Regions from separate parts of the Kribbella sp. CA-245084 genome, predicted to be linked through region 1. Evidence: riboswitches for the same ligand, from Rfam matches in the RefSeq annotation. Region 1 holds a riboswitch; the other holds the start of a gene.
What was found. Region 1 has a riboswitch for glycine ahead of gcvP (aminomethyl-transferring glycine dehydrogenase). Riboswitches for the same ligand answer to the same signal wherever they lie in the genome.
Positions count from the first base shown of each region.

Region 2: it holds a riboswitch for glycine, as region 1 does, so the genes downstream of both, ACQPYH_RS41485 (L-serine ammonia-lyase) here and gcvP (aminomethyl-transferring glycine dehydrogenase) in region 1, are expected to answer to the same signal.

Region 1 is NZ_CP192053.1:3,776,494-3,786,226, reverse strand. It holds gene ACQPYH_RS18180 (serine hydrolase domain-containing protein) at 1-38, opposite strand, end outside; gene gcvP (aminomethyl-transferring glycine dehydrogenase) at 1,118-3,949, opposite strand; glycine riboswitch at 4,020-4,109, opposite strand; gene ACQPYH_RS18170 (dihydrodipicolinate synthase family protein) at 4,125-5,018, opposite strand; gene ACQPYH_RS18165 (MerR family transcriptional regulator) at 5,033-5,539, opposite strand; gene ACQPYH_RS18160 (bifunctional nuclease family protein) at 5,859-6,350, opposite strand; gene ftsR (transcriptional regulator FtsR) at 6,565-7,278, opposite strand; gene ACQPYH_RS18150 (FHA domain-containing protein) at 7,265-7,801, opposite strand; gene gcvH (glycine cleavage system protein GcvH) at 7,929-8,312, opposite strand; gene ACQPYH_RS18140 (DUF881 domain-containing protein) at 8,343-9,269, opposite strand; gene ACQPYH_RS18135 (small basic family protein) at 9,271-9,603, opposite strand; gene ACQPYH_RS18130 (DUF881 domain-containing protein) at 9,600-9,733, opposite strand, start outside.
Region 2 is NZ_CP192053.1:8,638,601-8,648,333, reverse strand. It holds gene ACQPYH_RS41500 (aminopeptidase P family protein) at 1-829, shown strand, start outside; gene ACQPYH_RS41495 (hypothetical protein) at 1,022-1,249, shown strand; gene ACQPYH_RS41490 (alpha/beta hydrolase) at 1,253-2,662, opposite strand; glycine riboswitch at 2,816-2,919, shown strand; gene ACQPYH_RS41485 (L-serine ammonia-lyase) at 3,000-4,373, shown strand; gene ACQPYH_RS41480 (SDR family NAD(P)-dependent oxidoreductase) at 4,374-5,066, opposite strand; gene ACQPYH_RS41475 (helix-turn-helix transcriptional regulator) at 5,169-5,999, shown strand; gene ACQPYH_RS41470 (hypothetical protein) at 6,131-6,754, shown strand; gene ACQPYH_RS41465 (hypothetical protein) at 6,751-7,668, opposite strand; gene lysX (bifunctional lysylphosphatidylglycerol synthetase/lysine--tRNA ligase LysX) at 7,718-9,733, opposite strand, start outside.

The DNA of each region.
Region 1 (9,733 bases):
TCCCCGCCCCGAACCACCCCCGCAGCAACCGAAGGCACCCGCGACTCCCCCTGAGCCGACGCAACCTCAGCCAACAACGCAGCAGCAGTATCAGGACGCACAGAAATCACTCAACGCCTCCACAGCAAACAGGTCCACAACGTCCAGACATACTAATGTCCACGTAACCACGGGGACGCCCACAGCCCACAGCCCGCCTCGACGCGGAGTGGGGGCCGTCCGCGGCATGCACGGATCGGGTCTCTGCAGTACCCGAAGAGTCGCCCCGATGCTCCCTCGGGCGTCTCGTCCGTTCACAGGCCCCGAACGGCCTCAGAGCACTAGGTACGGGAAAGCGCCGTCCCCGCCCATCCGCGGAGGGGGCCATGGACGAACGCACCACAACCGGTCTCCGCAGCGTCAACCTCTCCGTGCTCACCGCGGTCGTCGTCGCGATCCTCGACGTACAACAAGAGAACTGACATGCCCAGCCGACGGCGACGTACAGAACCCGACCCGACTCAAATATCTCTGAGGACTACTCAGAAGTCCTGGGTCAGTCCGCGCCGTGGGAGCGTGGTGGGACCGTGGGAAGAGCTTGAAGACCAGAGAACACGAGATGCTTCGATGTCCGGTCCGGGGTTGCTTGCACCGCCAAGTCGTGCTCGTGCTTGGAGCAGGCCCCGCTCACCGGAACATAGTTGCCGCTGTGAGCAAACTTCTTTCCACAAAGCGCCGGCCTACGCCGGCGCCGAGCCTGCCCAGACGCCAACCCGGATCCGGTGTCGGGTTCGTCGAGTCGTGGGTGCTGGCGATACTTTGCAGCCGCTGTCCACGACTCGGCATACCGACCCGGGACCTTTCTCCACGACTCGGCGAACCAGCCGACCGGGTGGCCGCCGGCGTCGGGTCTGAGCCACGTTCTGCCGCAGATACATCAGCACCGACACCACCTGCCGATACAAGCCGAGCGCCGACGGACGACCAAAGGCTCTCCCTTGGTCCTCGATCGCGATGGGTCGATGTCCGCTTCGACACGCCAAGCGGGCGCTGTCAAACTCGCGGTCGATCACCGAGGTCGGCCGCCCCTCAGTATCTCTCCTTTTCTCTTTGCTCTTTGGCTTTCTTGCCTTACCTTCTACTCGAAAGCCTCCGGGGCGGGGCAGGAGCAGATTAGGTTTCGGTCGCCGTAGGCGCCGTCTATGCGGCGGACGGGGGGCCAGTACTTGGAGGCTCGGTCTACTGAGCGGGGGAAGGCGGCTTCTTCGCGGGTGTAGGCGTGTTCCCACTTGTCGTTGATGACGGATTCGGCGGTGTGGGGGGCGTTGACCAGCGGGTTGTCGGCGGCCGGCCACTCGCCGGCCGCGACGCGGTCGATCTCGTGGCGGATGGCGATCATCGCGTCGCAGAAGCGGTCGAGTTCGTCCAGGTCCTCGGACTCGGTCGGCTCGACCATCAGGGTGCCCGCGACCGGGAACGACATCGTCGGCGCGTGGAAACCGTAGTCGATCAGCCGCTTCGCGACGTCGTCGACGCTGATCCCGGTCTCCTTGGTCATCGGCCGCAGATCCAGGATGCACTCGTGCGCGACCAGGCCGCTCTCGCCCGTGTACAGCACCGGGAACGCGCCCTCGAGCCGCTTCGCGACATAGTTCGCGCTCAGTACGGCGGTCTTGGTCGCGTCGGTCAGACCGGCCGCGCCCATCATCCGGATGTAGGCCCACGAGATCGCCAGCACGCCCGCGGATCCGAACGGCGCCGCACTGATCGGGCCGACGCCGGACTTGGGACCGGCCTGGTCGAGCAGCGGGTGGTTCGGCAGGTACGGCGCCAGGTGCGCGGCGACTCCGACCGGCCCGACACCCGGACCGCCACCGCCGTGCGGGATGCAGAACGTCTTGTGCAGGTTCAGGTGGCTGACGTCGCCGCCGAACTCACCGGGCTTCGCCAGCCCCAGCAGTGCGTTCAGGTTCGCGCCGTCGACGTACACCTGGCCGCCGTGCTCGTGGACGATCGAGCAGACCTCGCGGACGCTCTCTTCGTAGACACCGTGCGTCGACGGGTACGTGATCATGATCGCCGCGAGCTTCGAGGCGTGCTCGGAAGCCTTGGCCCGCAGGTCGTCCAGGTCGATCGTGCCGTCATCGTTGCCCTTGACAACGACCACCTTCATGCCGGCCATCACCGCGGACGCAGCGTTGGTGCCGTGCGCCGACGCCGGGATCAGGCAGACGTTCCGATCGAGATTCCCCTGCGCACGGTGATAACCACGGATCGCCAGCAGACCGGCGAGCTCCCCCTGCGAACCCGCGTTCGGCTGGATCGAGACCTTCGCGTAGCCGGTGACCTCGGCCAGCCAGCGCTCGAGCTGGCCGATCAGCTTCACATACCCGGCGGCGTCCTCGATCGGCGCGAACGGGTGCACGTCCGCGAACTCCGGCCACGTGACCGGCTCCATCTCGGTGGTCGCGTTGAGCTTCATCGTGCACGACCCGAGCGGGATCATCCCGCGGTCGAGCGCGTAGTCCTTGTCGGACAGCTTGCGCAGGTACCGCAGCATCGCCGTCTCGGACCGGTGCGTGTTGAACACCGGGTGCGTCATGTACTCCGTCGTCCGCGGTACGGCGATCGCAGCGCCCCCGAGCGTGTCGTCGTACTGCACGCCGAAGGACTGGCAGACGCGGGTGAGCGTGGCGACATCGGTCTTCTCGTCGCAGGAGATGCCGACGTGGTCCGCGTCCACCAGCCGCAGCCAGATCCCGTTCTGCCGGGCGGCGTCGACCACGTCGGCGGCCTGACCCGGCACGCGGGCGAGCACGGTGTCGAAGAAGTCGTCGTGCACGACCTCGACCCCGCCCGAACGCAGCGACGCGGCCAGCTTGCCGGCGTAGTTGTGCACCCGGTCGGCGATCGCGCGAAGACCATCTGGTCCGTGGTACACGGCGTACATCGAGGCGACGACGGCCAGCAGGACCTGCGCCGTACAGATGTTCGAGGTGGCCTTCTCGCGGCGGATGTGCTGCTCGCGGGTCTGCAGCGCCAGCCGGTACGCCGGGGCGCCGTCGGCGTCGACCGATACGCCGACGAGACGACCGGGCAACGACCGCTCGAGGCCGGACCGCACGGACATGAAGCCGGCGTGCGGACCGCCGTAGAACAGCGGTACGCCGAAGCGCTGCGAGGAGCCGATCACGATGTCCGCGCCGGCCTCACCCGGTGCCTCGAGCACCGTCAGCGCGAGCAGATCGGAAGCGACGGCAACCAACGTGTCGCGCTCGTGGGCCGCCTCGATCAGCGGCTTGAGGTCGCGGACAGCGCCGTTGGAGCCCGGGTACTGCACGAGGAGACCGAAGAAGTCGCCCTCCGGCAGGCCGTCGGTGGTGTCGGCGACGACGACCTCGATGCCGAGCGCCTCGGCCCGGGTCTGTACGACGGCGATCGTCTGGGCGAAGCAGTCGGCGTCGACCAGGAAGCGGTCGGACTTGCTCTTCTTGTTCGAGCGATGGGCCAGCGTCATCGCCTCGGCGGCCGCGGTGCCCTCATCGAGCAGCGACGCGTTCGCCGTTGGCAGACCGGTCAGGTCGGAGACGACGGTCTGGAAGTTCAGCAGCGCCTCGAGGCGGCCCTGGGAGATCTCCGGCTGGTACGGCGTGTAGGCGGTGTACCAGGCCGGGTTCTCGACCAGTCGCCGCACGATCACCGACGGCGTGAAGGTGCCGTAGTACCCCTGGCCGATCATCGAGGTCGCGACGTTGTTGCGGGCCGCGAGCTGACGGAGCTCGGTCAGCGCATCGACCTCGGAGGCCGGCTCAGGCAGCCGGAGCGGCTCGGCAGAGCGGATCGAGTCCGGCACGGCGGCATCGACCAGTGCGTCGACGTCGGCGTACCCGAGCAGCTGCACCATGCGCGCGACCTCGTCCGGGCGTGGCCCGATGTGGCGGTCGGCAAAGATTGCGGACAGTTCGGTCATCAGAGGCTCCGTTGCTGACAATGCTTCCGGTCGCCTCCCCCTCTGTCACACGAACGTGCTTCAGAGTCGCCTGTGGCACTCGGTCCATGGGCCTGAGAGGTTCCGGGGAGGAATTGCCCCTTCGGCGCCCGATGACACGGGTCTCTCCCGAGTGCTGTGTACGGCTGAAACGAGGCTACCAGGAATCTTGGAACAGTTCGGGCAGGAGTCGCCGGGCGGCGGGCTTCGCCGCCTCGACCTGCTCCGCGGACGCCGACTGCATCGGCCAGCGGACCCGGGTGCCGACGTCGGCCCAGTTCCCGACCGCGGCGAGGAACTTGTCCAGCGCCGGGTTCGACAGCCCGATCTTCTGCAGCGGCGCGACGTGCGCCGCGAAGAACTCCGCGATCCGGCGCTCGACATCCAGATCGTGAGCCGTCCGTACGGCGCCGTTGGGCGACAGCGCAGCGACGTTCGAGTAGCTGCCGTGCGCACCGAGTAACGACATACTCGCCAGGAAGTGCCCCGGCACGAAGATCGCCAGCCCGGACCTCAGCGCCTCGTCGAACCACGCTTTGTCGCCACCGGCCGTCTTCAAGCCGATCAGACTGGGCACCGCCTCGGCCAGTTCACGCAGTTGCCGCGGTCCGACGGCGGTCTTGGCATGCGGCGGGTTGTAGAGAACCAGCGGCACATCCCCCGCCACCTCAGCCAGCCGCCGGAAGAAGCTCAGCAGCTCAACGTCGTTGAGCGGAATCCAGTCCGGGACGATCACCTGAATCGCTCCAGGCGCCAGCTTCGCCGCCCGCTCGACCCGCGACAGCTGCACCTGCGCCGACGGGTGACTGGCACCGAGCTGGAACGGTTTACCGGCCGCGGCAAGCAACGAGTTGATCCGGTCGAACTCGTCCTCGGTCAGCGTCTGCAACTCCCCCGCCGTCCCGTGGGCGTACAGCCCGTCCACTTCGGAGGACGCGAGTACGGCGAGTTGGGACTCGAGCCGAGCGAAGTCGATCGAGTCGTCCGCATTCAGGGGCAGCAACAAGGTCGCCCACACACCGCGGAGCGAGTCAGCAGTGAGTGGGCGCACAAGACAGAACTATGTCAGCCTGTCATCCGGGCGCGACGGCGGGCGGCGAGCTCGTCGCCGGCGTGGCCGTCGGAGTCGCCTTCGTCGTGACCGTCGGCACGCTCGGTGGGCAGCTCGGAGAGCGAGCCCTCGACCTCACGCCAGACGCCGCCGAGCGCGATACCGAACACGCCCTGGCCGCCGGCCAGCAGGTCGATCACCTCGTCGGGCGACGAGCACATGTACACCGACGCGCCGTCGCTCATCAGCGTGATCTGGGTCAGGTCGTCGAAGCCGCGCTTGCTCAGGTGCGCGATCGCGGTCCGGATCTGCTGCAGCGAGATCCCGGCGTCGAGCAGCCGCTTGATCACCTTCAGCAACAGAACATCACGGAAACCGTACAACCGCTGCGTCCCGGAGCCGGTCGCCGGGCGAACCGACGGCGAGACCAGACCCGTCCGCGCCCAGTAGTCGAGCTGCCGGTAGGTGATCCCGGCCGCGGCGCAGGCCGTCGGACCGCGGAACCCGACATCCTCCGGCATCGGTCGCAGGTCGTCGTCGAACAACAGACCCTGTACGCCGGCGGTGGCCGTAGCAGCTGCCACAGCCTCGGCGTGCGCGTCGGACGTCGACTGCGCCGTCAGATCCGTGTCGCCGGTGCGTGTCACGCCTGAGCCTCCCTGGATACCGACTGGAACGAGCCATCTCCGTGGAGTGACAGCACCCCACGACTCCTTCACGGTAAGCCGCCGTCCGGAGCGGGTCAACGACAACCGCATCGAGCCGGGAGCGTGTCGCGACCGCCGTACGAATCGTTACCAAGCCGCTCTTGTACCACCCGAGCCCAAACGCGCGGGTGGATCAACTCTTGTCGAAGTCCTCCGGAGTCACCTGATCGAGGAACTCGCGGAACCGCTCGACCTCCTCTTCCTCCACCACCTCGTCGTCGGCCGTCTCACTCTCCGGGACCGGGATCCCGGCCTCGGCCAGGATCTCCTCCGCGCAGAACACCGGCGTACCGGTCCGCAGCGCGAGGGCGATCGAGTCCGACGGCCGCGCGGAGATCTCGGTCTTGTCGTCGAAGACCAGGATCGCCTCGAACACCCCGTCGTTCAGGTTCACGATCCGGACCTGGCTGAGTGTGTGCCCGAGCACCCGGATGGTCTCGGCGAACAGGTCGTGGGTCAGCGGCCTGGGCGGTTCCATGCCCTGCTGGGCGAACGCGATCGCACTGGCCTCGGCGGCCCCGATCCAGATCGGCAGATACCGCTCTCCGCCGACCTCTTTCAGCAGCACGATCGGCTGACTCGAGGGCATCTCAACCCGGACTCCGACCACGTCGACTTCGCGCACACCTTCAGCCTACTCCGAGGGGAAGCCCCGATGAGGGCGTGCCTCCCGATCCCACGCCGTAGCGAGCAGGTGCTCGGTGCGGTGCATCGGCGCGCGGGGGCGAAGGGGTCGATGCGGAGCATCGTTCCCTTTGCACCCGCGCGGCGAGGTGCCGTGCCGAGTGCCGCGCAGTAGGCGTGGGATCGGGAGGCACGCCCTTGGCCCCCGCGGTTCGCTACGGACGCGGCAACCGGGAACGGACCAGTGCGGTATGCAACCGGACGGTCAGGGCGGCCAGCTCGCCGGTCTGTTCGGTACGCCGCGGGCCGGTGACCTGCTCGATCAGGCCGACCTCCCGATCGGCCGCCGTACGGAACGCGCGCAGGTGCCGGGGCTCGAGCCCGTACCCGGCCAGCTCCGCGGCGACCTGGGCGATCACGATCGCGTCGCCGCCGTAGTGGTTGCCGCTGGCCACCACCAGGCCGTGGCTCTCCAGCTCACCGAGCAGCTCCGACGAGACACCGGCGGCGGCCTGGAGCTCGCTGCGGGTCAACCGCAGCTCGGTGCCCGAGGCACCGAAATCGTCCGCGACCGGCTGGCCGGGGGTCTGCGGCAACGAGCTCGGCGCGACCGGCGGACCCGCGGCGGCCGGACGCAGACCGCGGTCGATCGCGCCGAGATGTTCCTTGATCACCTTCAGCGGCAGGTACTGGTCGCGTTGCGCGGTCAGCACGTAGCGCAGCCGCTCGACGTCGGCGGCACTGAACTTGCGGTACCCCGACGCCGTCCGGGCAGGCGTCACCAGTCCCTCGGCCTCGAGGAACCGGATCTTGGAGATCGTGACATCGGCGAACTCGGCCTGCAGCAGCTGCAGCACCTGGCCGATGCCGCGACCGTCCGCCGGCCCTCCGGCCGTGGAATCAGCGGCGCTCGGATCAGGCCTGGCCACTGGCGTAGTACACCAGCCGGTACTTGCCGATCTGAACCTCGTCGCCGTTGCTCAGCTGGACCTCGTCGATCCGGTCGCGGTTCACGTACGTGCCGTTGAGGCTGCCGACGTCGCGGACCTTCACGCCGTACGGATCGCGGCGGAACTCCGCGTGCCGGCGGGACACGGTGACGTCGTCGAGGAAGATGTCGCTGTCGGGGTGGCGGCCCGCGGTGACGACGTCGACGTCGAGCAGGAACCGGCTGCCCGCGTTCGGGCCGCGCTGGACGATCAGCAGAGCCGACCCGGCCGGCAGTGCGCCGACGGCGGCCTCGTCGTCGGCCGACAGCGGCTCACCGGTCTGCTCCGGCTCCGGCTCGGCGCCGATCGGAGTCAGCATCGCGGTGTCGGTGACGCCCGGCGTCGGCTGAGGCGTGGCCGGTGCTGCCGCCGGGCGGTCCGCGCCAGGCAGCATCGCTCCGCACTGCGAGCAGAACCGGCTGCCCTCGGAGTTCTCGTGCCCGCACTGGTTGCAGAACGGCATGCTGTGATCCTCCCGATCGCCGGGTGTCCGGCGACGTTTTCGATAGACCCCGTGTGAACAGTGTGACGTGCTGGAACAAGATGAGAGGGCCTCAACCCTCGACCAGCGGTTGAGGCCCCAAAACCTATCAGCTCTGGTCGAGCTGTCCCTGATAGGCATCGGCGTCCATCAGCGCGGCGACCTCGGCCGCGTCCTCGACCTCGATGTCGAGCAGCCAGCCCTCGCCGTACGGGTCGCTGTTCACCAGGTCGGGCTGGTCGGCGAGCGCCTCGTTCACCGCGGTCACGGTGCCGTTCACCGGGGCGAACAGGTCGCTCACGCTCTTGGTCGACTCCAGCTCGCCACACGCGTCGCCGGCCCGCACCGTGGTGCCGACGTCGGGCAGCTGCACGTACACGATGTCGCCGAGCTGGTCCTGCGCGAAGTCGGTGATGCCGACCCGCACCGGTCCGTCGCTACCGGCCTTCAGCCACTCGTGCTCGGCCGTGTACTTCAGGTCTTCGGGGTACACCTTCGTTCCTCTTTCACTCAAGGAGAACAGCTACTTGGTCGGGCTGGGCGCCGGGCGAGCGTAACTATGCTCCTCCGGCGCGTGCAAGGCGGCGATCGGGACCGTCGGCAGCTCGTTCACCTCCGCCGTTCCGCCCACCTGCGGACCGGTCACCTCGCTGACCAGACCGCCGGGGAAGTTGGCCGCCTCGGCCAGGTTGTGCGACTCGCCGATCGCCTCGATGACGTACGGCGAGATGACCTTCTGACCGTCGATCAGGATCCCCGGCGGATCGTCCACGAAGTCGGTGCTCGCGACCACCCGGACCTGCCCGTTGATCTGGATCGCCTCGGCACCGGCGTCGCGCAACTCCTCGATCGCGTCCAGCAGGTTGCTCGAGGTCATCTTGCCCTGCGGGTCGTTCAGCGTGATCCGGACACCGGGACCTGTCGCGGGCAGCGTACCGGCCAGGATGCCGAGAGTGCGGACCTGGGCCTCGGCCTGCTCGCGCGCCGTCTGTGCCTTGTCCGCGCTCGAGGACAGCGAGTTCTTCCGCTCCTCGAGGTCGGCGATCTCGCTCTCCAGCCGGCGGGTGTTCTGGCCGAGGCCGTCCAGGATCGCGATCAGGTCCTCGCGGCGGGCGTTCTGGTAGCCGTCGTCGGCCCGGTTCACCCGGACCTGGACCACGGCCACGCAGGCGACCAGCGCGAGTACGACGGCCACGATCGCCTGGCCGCGGGACGGCTTGAACCCGGCCTTGAGCCGCCGCAGCGCCAGGTTGGGCGTCTTCGGCTTGGGCATCGGGGTCGGCGTCGCCGGCTGCGGCGACTCGACCTCGGGCTTGGGCTCGGGCTTCGCCTCGGGCTCGGGCTCGGGCTTCGCCTCGGGCTCGGGCTCGGGCTTCGGCTTGGGCTCGGGCTTCGCCTGCTGCTCGGGCTTGGCCGGCTGCTCGGGCTTGTCGGGTTTGTCGTCGGTCATGTCAGGCCCGGAAGATGTGGCGCCGGATGGCTGCCATGTTGGTGAAGATCCGGATGCCGAGCACGACGACCACGCCGGTCGACAGCTGCGAGCCGACGCCGAGCTGGTCACCCAGGTAGACGATCAGGGCCGCGATCAGCACGTTCGAGACGAACGACACGACGAACACCTTGTCGTCGAAGATCCCGTCCAGGAACGCCCGGAGCGCGCCGAACACCGCGTCGAGCGCGGCCACGACCGCGATCGGCAGGTAGGGCTGGGCCCAGTCCGGCACGTCGGGGGCGACCAGCAGACCGATCACGACACCGATCACCAGTCCGAGTACGGCGATCATCTCGATCCCACTTTCGCGTAGCGCAACGCGATGGTCGCATCGGCCGGCACCAGCAAGGAGTCCTCCGTCGTGATCGTCATCCGGACATCGAAGTTGCTCACCAGGTACTGCACCCAGCGGCCGCCCGAGC
Region 2 (9,733 bases), 4.4 Mb from region 1:
GCGCCGGATCAAGGACGACTGGGAGCTCGACCAGCTGCGAGATGCGGTCGCGGCCAGTGTGCTCGCGTTCGGCGACGTGGCGAGCGAGCTGCCGGAGGCGATCCGTGGTGGCGGCGAGCGCTGGCTGCAGGGCACCTTCGACCGTCGCGCGCGGACCGCGGGCAACGGCGTCGGCTATGCGTCGATCGTTGCTGCTGGCAACCACGCACCTGTGCTGCACTGGGTCCGCAACGACGGCCCGGTGAACGAGGGCGACGTGATTCTGCTGGACGCGGGCGTCGAGACCCGCACGCTCTACACCGCGGACGTGACCCGGACGTTCCCGGCCACCGGCGAGTACACCGCTGCGCAGCGGCAGGTACACGACCTGGTGCACAAGGCACAGCTCGCCTCACTCGAGGCGGTCAAGGTCGGAGCGCCGTACCGCGCCTTCCAGTACGAAGCGCTGCGGGTGCTGGCCGAAGGGCTGCGGGACTGGGGCCTGCTCGAGGCGTCGATCGACGAACTGCTCGGTCCGGACGGCCAGCAGCACCGCCGCTACATCGTCTGCGGGACCGGCCATTACATCGGCCTCGACGTCCACGACTGTGACGCATCCCGTCCGGAGGCGTACTTCGCCGGCACCATCGAGGCCGGTATGGCGCTCGCGGTCGAGCCGGGCCTGTACTTCCACCCGAACGACGAAACCGTGCCCCCGGAGCTGCGTGGCATCGGCATCCGGATCGAGGACAACGTCGTCGTACACCCCGACCGGCTGGAGATCCTCACCGAGGACCTGCCGATCACCACCGACGGCCTGGAGCAGTGGACCAAGTCACACCTGAAGTAATCAAGCGATCGCTCAAAATTAACCGTCACAACCGGTAACACTCGCCCGCCCAGCACGATGTACAGAGCGGGGGAGGGTCGAACTCGGCCGGGTGCGTGGCTAGTGGGGGGCCGCGTACCACGCGCCAGGCCGAGGCGGCCCCGACTGGGGCCAGGGGGGACCCAGTATCCCTGGGTACGGGGAGTAGTCATCATGAATCTACGGGTGCGAGTAGTGCACTACGGCAGTCGGCACTGGTACGCCGACATCGACGACGCCGATGATCCGCAGCCCGACGATCCGTTCTGGTTCGTCGACAACTGCCGGACCCAGGCGCAGGCGCTCGAGACCGCCTGCAGCGAGCTCCGGTTGATGACGGGCCGGCTGGTCCGCGGGGACCAGCTCGACCGCGTCCTCGAAGTCACCGGCGTACCGGTCTGACCTTCAGCCGACCGGCGGTACGGCGGCGCAACCGCTGCCGCGCCTCGGTACCTCACGCCCGATCAGGTAGTTGTCGATCGTGCTCTGCATGCACGGGCTCGAGTTGTAGCTCCCGTGTCCCCAGCCTTCGTATGTGAGCAGCACTCCGGACCGGCCGAGCTGGCGCTGCACGCTCTGCGCCATCTTGTACGGCGTGGCCGGGTCGTGGATCGCGTTGGCGAGCAGCACCGGCGTCTTGAGCCCGTGGACGTTCAGCACGTGCTGCGGGTTGTTCGCCTTCGGTGCACCGAGACACATCGACACCGCCATCAGCTGACCTGGGTAGCGCATGTCCTGGTTGTTGCGCGCCAGCCGCTGTAGATGTGCGGCGTACTCGCGGTAGTCCTTGACCGGAAGGTTCCAGTCCTGGCAGAACACCGCCAACGGGTTCTGGGCGAGTCCACTCGGGACGGCGGCGGCTGACGGGGTCTCGAGATCCTTCAACGTCTGAGCCAGCACCCTCCACTCCGGGTCGTAGAGCAGTCTGAACACCTGGAAGCTCAGCTTGAACGGATCACTCGACCGAGCCAGCAGTCCAGCCCACAGCGCATGAATGTCCTGCCCGTGCAGCGCACAGCTTGTCGACGCGTCACACCACTTCACGAACTCGTCGAACGAGTCCTGCGCCGCGGCCGCCTGGACGTCGAGGAACGACTTCGTCGTCGGTGAGCCGTGGTCGATCACGCTCTCCACCACCATCGCGCGGACCCGGTTCGGGTACGTCTCGGCGTACTGCGCTCCGAGCAGCGTCCCGTACGAGCTGCCGTGGAACGAGATCGTGGACTCACCGAGCGCGCGGCGTACTGCGTCGACGTCGCGGACCGTCTGCCAGGTGTCGATGTGGTCGTACAGCGGACCGGTGTGCTCGCGGCAGTCCGTCGCGAGCTGCCGGTTGTAGCTGATCGTCGCGGTGAACTCGGCAGGGCTCGTGATGATCGGCGACGGCTGCTTCGCGAGCAGCGCCGCCGAGCACTCCACCGGATTGCTACGGGCGACACCGCGCGGGTCGAAGCTGACGATGTCGAACCGGTCCTGCAGGTTCGCGCTGAACCGCGTCATGCCGGTCTTGATCCGGTCGACCCCGGAGTCCCCGGGCCCGCCCGGTCCGAACACCAGCACCCCGACCCGCTCGCCCTTCGCAGTACGGCGGGCAATCGCGAGGTCGAAGGTCGGTCCGTTCGGGTTCCGCCAATCGACGGGCAGTCGGAGCGTCGCACACTGCGAGCCCTTCACCAGGGCGGGATCGTCGTGCCCTTCCGGTTTGCAGTCAGCCCATTGCACCTGACTTGTGGTCGCGGATGCGGTCGTCGTCAGCCCGGCTGCCGCAACGCCGAGTACTACAGCGCCGGCCAGGGCGCGTCGGATGAACTTCATGCGAACGATCCTTCGGCAATCGCTTGCTGAAGGCATCAGGGACGAGCCCCGCCCGACCCCGATCGCGGCATCGGGGCTTACTGGGGTCGCTGGATTGACGTTGGCGGGCGCACCGCCGTACCGTCCAGACCGTCAGTCAATTCAACAGCCGCATGAACCCGTGCGGGAGAGACCCGGGCTGAGTAGACACTGGAACCGGGCGCCGTAGGAGCAACTCTCCCCAAGAATCTCTCAGGCACCTTCACCGCACGGGCGAGGCACCTCTGGAAGACCTCCCGTCTGACAGAGCGGGGAGGACACCAAACGGTCAACGGCGACCGGAAGGAACCTCCACACGATGGCGATCAGCGTCTTCGACCTGTTCAGTATCGGGATCGGCCCGTCGAGCTCCCACACCGTGGGACCGATGCGTGCCGCCCGCACCTTCGCACTCGGCCTTGCCGCCGACGGCCTGCTGGCCGCGACGGCGACCGTCTACGCCCAGCTGTTCGGTTCGCTCGGCGCGACCGGGCACGGTCACGGCAGCAACAAGGCCGTCCTGCTCGGTCTCGAGGGCGCCGACCCTGAGACCGTCGTCACGCACTCGGTCGACGCCCGGGTCGAGACGATCCGTGAGCGCGGCCGGATCGTGCTGGCCGGCGAGCACGAGATCGCGTTCGACGAGAACACCGATCTGGTCATGCACCGCCGCAAGGCCCTCCCGTACCACCCGAACGGGATGATCTTCATCGCCCGCGACGCGGCCGGCGCGGTACTGCGGGAGCGCACGTACTACTCGGTCGGCGGCGGATTCGTCGTCGACGAGAACGCCGCGGCGGGCGACCGGATCGTGCTGGACACGACCCCGCTGAAGTACCCGTTCACCACCGGCGCGGAGTTGCTCGACCGCTGCCGGGAGTCGCAGCTGTCGATCAGCGAGGTGATGCTCGCGAACGAGCTGGCCTGGCGGACCGAGGACGAGATCCGCGACGGCCTGCTGCACATCTGGCAGGTGATGCAGGAGTGCGTCCGCGAGGGCTGTGAGACCGAAGGCATCCTGCCCGGCGGTCTCAAGGTGCCGCGCCGGGCCCACGCGCTGCACACGAAGCTCACCCAGGATCCTTGGTCGGTGGACCCGCTCAAGGTGATGGACTGGGTCAACCTGTTCGCGCTCGCGGTCAACGAGCAGAACGCGTCTGGCGGCCGGATCGTCACCGCGCCGACGAACGGTGCCGCGGGCATCATTCCCGCCGTACTGCACTACTACCGGCGGTTCGTGCCGGGCGCGACCGAGGACGGCGCCGTACGGTTCCTGCTGACCGCCGGTGCGATCGGCGTGCTCTACAAGGAGAACGCGTCGATCTCCGGCGCCGAGGTCGGGTGCCAGGGCGAGGTCGGATCCGCGTGCTCGATGGCCGCCGCCGGGCTGTGCGAGGTCCTCGGCGGTACGCCGCAACAGGTCGAGAACGCGGCCGAGATCGCGATGGAGCACAACCTCGGGCTGACCTGCGACCCGGTCGGCGGCCTGGTGCAGATCCCGTGCATCGAGCGGAACGCGATGGCGTCGGTGAAGGCGATCAACGCGGCCCGGATGGCGATGCACGGCGACGGCGTCCACGTGGTCACGCTCGACAAGGTCATCAAGACCATGCGCGAGACCGGTGCCGACATGAAGATCAAGTACAAGGAGACGTCCCGCGGCGGCCTGGCCGTCAACGTCATCGAGTGCTGATCACCACGGGACCGTCCCGTGCAGGCTCAAGTACTCCGCGGTCGGGCCGGTCTGATCGATCTGCGCGAGCCGGGCGATGATCTCCGCGCCTTCCTCGACGGTCTGGTAGCCGCTGTGGCCGTTGAAGTCGGTCGCGGTGTAGCCCGGGTCGACGGTGTTGATCCGCAGGTTCGGCAGCTGGTGCGCGTACTGCACCGTCAGCATGTTGAGCGCCGCCTTCGAGGAGCCGTACGCCGGGGCGGGCACCCAGACGGGCACGTTGGTCGCGACGTCCGGATCCACGGCGGTGGCGATCGAGCCGAGACCGCTGGAGACGTTCACGATCACCGGGTTGTCGCTGCGCTCCAGCAGCGGCAGGAAGCCGTGGATCATCCGCACCGGCCCGTACACGTTCAGCTCGAAGACCTCACGGAAGACGTCGGCGGTCAGATCCCGGATCTCCTTGCGCGGTCCTGGGATGCCGGCGTTGTTGATCAGTACGTCGAGTGACTCCAGCTGTTGTGCAGCCGCGTCGACGGACTCGTCGCTCGTGACGTCCAACTGCAGGTACTCCGCTCCGAGGTCGGCGGCTGCCTGCTTGCCGCGTTCCGGGTCGCGGGCACCGAGGTACACAGTGTGTCCGGCAGCGATCAACTGCCTGGCGGTTTCGTATCCGAGGCCTCTGTTCGCCCCGGTGATGAGTGTCGTGGTCATGGCTTCACCCTCCCGCCGCGGGCATCGCGCAGGTAGTACCCGCGATGTCCTAGGGAATGGCAGTACCAGGCTGTCCGGGAGCGGGCGCGGAATACTGGGAGCATGGCTGAGCTCGGTAGGACGCTGCACGCCTGGCGCGATCGGGTGACCCCGGAGCAGGTCGGACTGCCCGCAGGCGGGAAGCGACGCGCGCCGGGGCTACGACGCGAGGAGCTGGCCCAGCTCGCCGGGTTGTCGGTCGACTACATCATCCGGCTCGAGCAGGGCCGGTCGGACTCGCCGTCCGCGCAGGTGCTGACCGCGCTGGCCCGGGCGCTCCGGCTGTCCGATGCCGAGCGCAACCATCTGTTCGTGCTCGCGGGCGAGGTCGAGCCGTCGCCCGGGCGGCTGTCGGCGTACATCCCGCCCGGTGTGCAGCGGATCGTGGACCAGCTCGACGGCGCACCGCTGTGCGTGTGCGACGCCGCCTGGACGATCATCACCTGGAACCCGCTGTTCGCCGCCGTGATCGGCGACCCGTCCGAGTGGCGCGGGCGGGACCGCAACATCATCTACCGCCACTTCGTGTCGCCGGGCGATCGCGTCGTACAGACGCCGGAGCAGCAGCGGGATTTCCAGATCGCGATGGTGACGGATCTGCGGGCGTCGCTCGCGCGCTACCCGCACGACGCCGAGCTGCTTGCGCTGATCGACGAGCTCCGCGCTCGGGACGCGGAGTTCGCGCGACTGTGGGGCCAGCCGATCGTCGGGTTCCACCGGTCCGAGCAGAAGACCATCCGGCATCCCGAGGTCGGTGCGTTCACGATCGACTGTGACGTGCTCGCGGTCCCGGGCAGCGATCTGCGCATCGTCGTGTACACCGCCGCGCCGAATACGGAGGCGGCCGAAAAGCTGCGGCTGCTGTCGGTCATCGGCCTGCAGACCTTGATCTGAGCAATCAGCTAACGCACTGCATTCCTACGGTTGCGTAGGCGGTTCGTAATTACTGGAATGTGAAGTTCTTTCGTGGAATTTCTTCCAAGGGCTGTTTGAATCGGCTCTTCGACCGATAATCTCCGGGTCTTGTGAGGCCCATCCCTGCCACGGCATCCCGCCGCCCGCCCTGGCAGAACCCGCGGCGCCGTCGTCAGGCCGCCGCCGGCGTCGGCGTACTGCTGCTCGGCTGCTTCGTGCTCGCCCTGCTCTCGTTCTGGAGCCGTGGTCCGCAGCCCGCCAGTCCGGTCGCGGGGATCGAGCCCGGTCGACCGACGCAGAACCTCCCGGCCATCCCGCGCACCGCGTCGCCGTCCTCGGGTACGACGCCCACCGCCGTACCCACGCAGTTGCCGACAGCAATCAAGCCGGGTGAGACCCTGCTGCCGACCGGCCTCACGACCACGGGCTATCCCGCGATCACCGGCGGTACGCCGACCCCGCAGGTCGTGGACACGACCGGGCCGACGACGGTGGTGACCGAGCGGCCGCCGACCGTGCCGCCGACGGCGCCGACCACGGTGCCGAGCGCGCACCCGAGTAGCCGCCCGACCAGCGTGCCCAGCGAGCGACCGACGACGTCCACTCCGACCGAGCCGCCGCCGACCAGCAGCACCCCGACCAGCCCGCCCACCACCCCCGACGACCCGGATCAACCGGGTGGCGGCGGCCTCGGCGGTCTCCTCGGCGGCCTCCTGGACAAGCTAGGGCTTTAGTACGCCTCGACCTCGGTGGTGTCCGCGTTGCCGCCGCGCATCGGCTGGAGGTTCACCTGCCAGCCCTGGTTGCGGCCGAAGGTCTGGTCGAACTTCTTGAAGGCGCAGTCGGCGCGGAACTTGCGGTTGTCCGCGTCCCAGTCGGTGCCGCTCTTGAAGTAGAGGTGGTACGCGCCGCCGATCTCCTTCACTGTGGTGGCCTTGGTCGCCCGGAGGTAGATCATGACCTGCGGGCGGCCGGGCGGCTGGCCGTCGGTGACGATCGAGACGGCGACGTCCTTCGCCGTGCCGTTGGTGATCTTGAGCTGTCCCGTTCCGTCCGGGCCTCGCCGTACCAGGACGTCGCCGCTGTCCGGGCGCATCTCCTTCGGCGCGGGGCCGGGGTTGGGCAGTGTCGTGCCGAAGGTCAGCTTGAGCTGTTGCAGCAGCGTGAGGGCGGAGCCGAGATTGGTGCGCAGTTGACGCTGGACGTTCTGCGAGGTGTACGCGACGCCTCCGCACCGCGCGTCGTCCTCGGTCTCGTCGGCCAGGCCGGTCAGCTGGGTAGCGGCCACGCCGATCCGCACCTGTAGTAAGGAATGTGCTGCGTCGAGTCGCGAGGAGACCTTGATCGCCGCCAGCCGCACCGAGACCGTGTTGAAGGTCTCCGCCAGCGTATTCATGGCGTCACTCAGTCCCTCGGCGGTGCGGACGCGCGTCAGCCGCGACGCCGGTCCCGCCAGCACCTGGTCGATCCGCGTCAGCTCGGCCTGGTACGCCGCCGTACCCAACGGTCCCGCCGGCGGAACCGACGAGGCCGGCGCCGGCACAGCACTGGCCGCAGCCGACGACGGAGCAGTCGGCGAAGGCCCCGGCTTCGCGGCGCATCCCGCGAGCAGTCCCACCCCGACACACAGCGCAGCCCAGCGCCTCATCCCCAACCCCCCAGGTCGCCCCTCACCCCTGAAGCAGCAAGGGTACCCGTCAGTCCCTAGGGGTGGGACGAACGAACGGGAACGCTAGCGTGCTTCGAATGTTCTGGCCCGTCAGCATCATCATCACGCGGTCGACGCCGATGCCCAGACCGCCGGTCGGCGGCATCGCGTACTCGAGTGCTGACAGGAAGTCCTCGTCCAGCGACATCGCCTCGGGATCGCCCGCGGCGGCCTTCAAGGACTGCTCGGTCAGGCGGCGGCGCTGCTCGACCGGATCGACCAGCTCGGAGTACGCCGTACCGATCTCGGCGCCGAAGGCAACCAGGTCCCAGCGCTCGGCCAGCCGCGGATCGGACCGGTGGTTGCGGGTCAGCGGCGAGGTCTCCAGCGGGAAGTCGGTGTAGAACGTCGGGAACGTCGTGTTCGGTTCCACGAGCTCGTCGTACAGCTCCAGCACCAGCTCACCGGCCGACATCTCGAACGTCGTGTGTACGCCGTGCTCCGCGCAGATCTCGCGCAGCTGCTCGACCGGGGTGTTCGAATCGAGGTCCACGCCGGCCGCCTGGCCGACCGCGTCGTGGACTGTGACGACGGGCCACTCGCCGGAGATGTCGATCTCGCCGTCGGCCCGGCGTACCACCGGCTTGCCGAAGACCGCGGTCGCAGCCTCGATCAGCAACTCACGGGTCAGCTCGCGCATCACGTGGTAATCGGCGTACGGCTGGTAGGCCTCGACCGAGGTGAACTCCGGGTTGTGGGTCGCGTCCGCGCCCTCGTTGCGGAAGTTCCGGTTCAGCTCGAAGATCTTGCCCATCCCGCCGACGCTCAGCCGCTTCAGGAACAGCTCCGGCGCGATCCGGAGAAACAGCTCGGTGTCGTAGGCGTTGATGTGGGTGGCGAACGGCCGTGCGTTCGCGCCGCCGTGCACCGCCTGCAGCATCGGCGTCTCGACCTCGATGAACCCGCGCGTCTCGAAACCGTTGCGGACGGCCCGTACGGCGGCACTGCGTTGCTGCATCATCCGCAGCGAGTCCGGGTTCATCACCAGGTCGATATGCCGCTGCCGCACCCGCGCCTCGGGATCGGTGAACCCCTTCCGCTTGTCCGGCAACGGATGCAGGCACTTGGCCGCCATCACCCACGACGTCGCCGCGATCGACAGCTCACCGCGCCGGCTCGTCACCACCTCGCCGGTCACGCTGACGTGATCGCCGATGTCGACGAGTCGCCGCCACTGCTCGAGCGGTACGTCGCCGCACGCCTCGGCCGTGAACATCACCTGCAGGTGCGTCAACCCGTCCTGCAACTGCGCGAACGCGAGGCCGCCGTGGTTCCGCATCCGCGTCACGCGACCGGTCACCGACACCAGGTGATCGGTGTGATGGTCCGACGGCAGGTTCGGGTACAGCTCTCGCACGCGCTCGAGCGTCTCGGTCCGCGGCACGCTGACCGGGTACGGATCGATGCCCGCGGCAACGAGCTCGGTCAGCTTCGTCCGCCGGATCTGTTCCTGCTCGGTCAGCTTGCGCTCCGGCAACGCCGGCCGCAGCAGCTCGTTCTCCTGCTCGCGTACGGCGGCGGCGAACGCACGCCCGTGTGCGGCCATGATCGCGTGCCGCTCGGCCGTGTCGACGGTGTCGACGCGGGTCCACGGCCGGGGCGCGGGCAGGAAGCCTTCCGCCGTACCGGCCGCCAGCACCACCTGGGCGAGCGACGCACCCCGCGAGTAGCACATCAGCCGCGGCGACCAGCGCGGCAGATACTTCTCGTTCGACTGGTACAGACTCTCCAACTGCCAGAAGCGCGAGGCGCCGGTGAGCAGCGCGTTGGTGAAGCGCAGTACCGGACCGGCGCCGACCCGCTCCGCATCGCTGAAGATCTCGCGGAACATCGCGAAGTTCAGCGAGATCCGGTGGATGCCGAGATCGCCGGACGCCTCGATCAGCGAGGTGACCATGAACTCCATCAACCCGTTCGCGGACTCCGGATCGCGCCGCATCAGGTCGAGCGACACACCCCGCACGCCCCACGGAGCGAACGACAACAGCCCGCGTACGACGCCGTC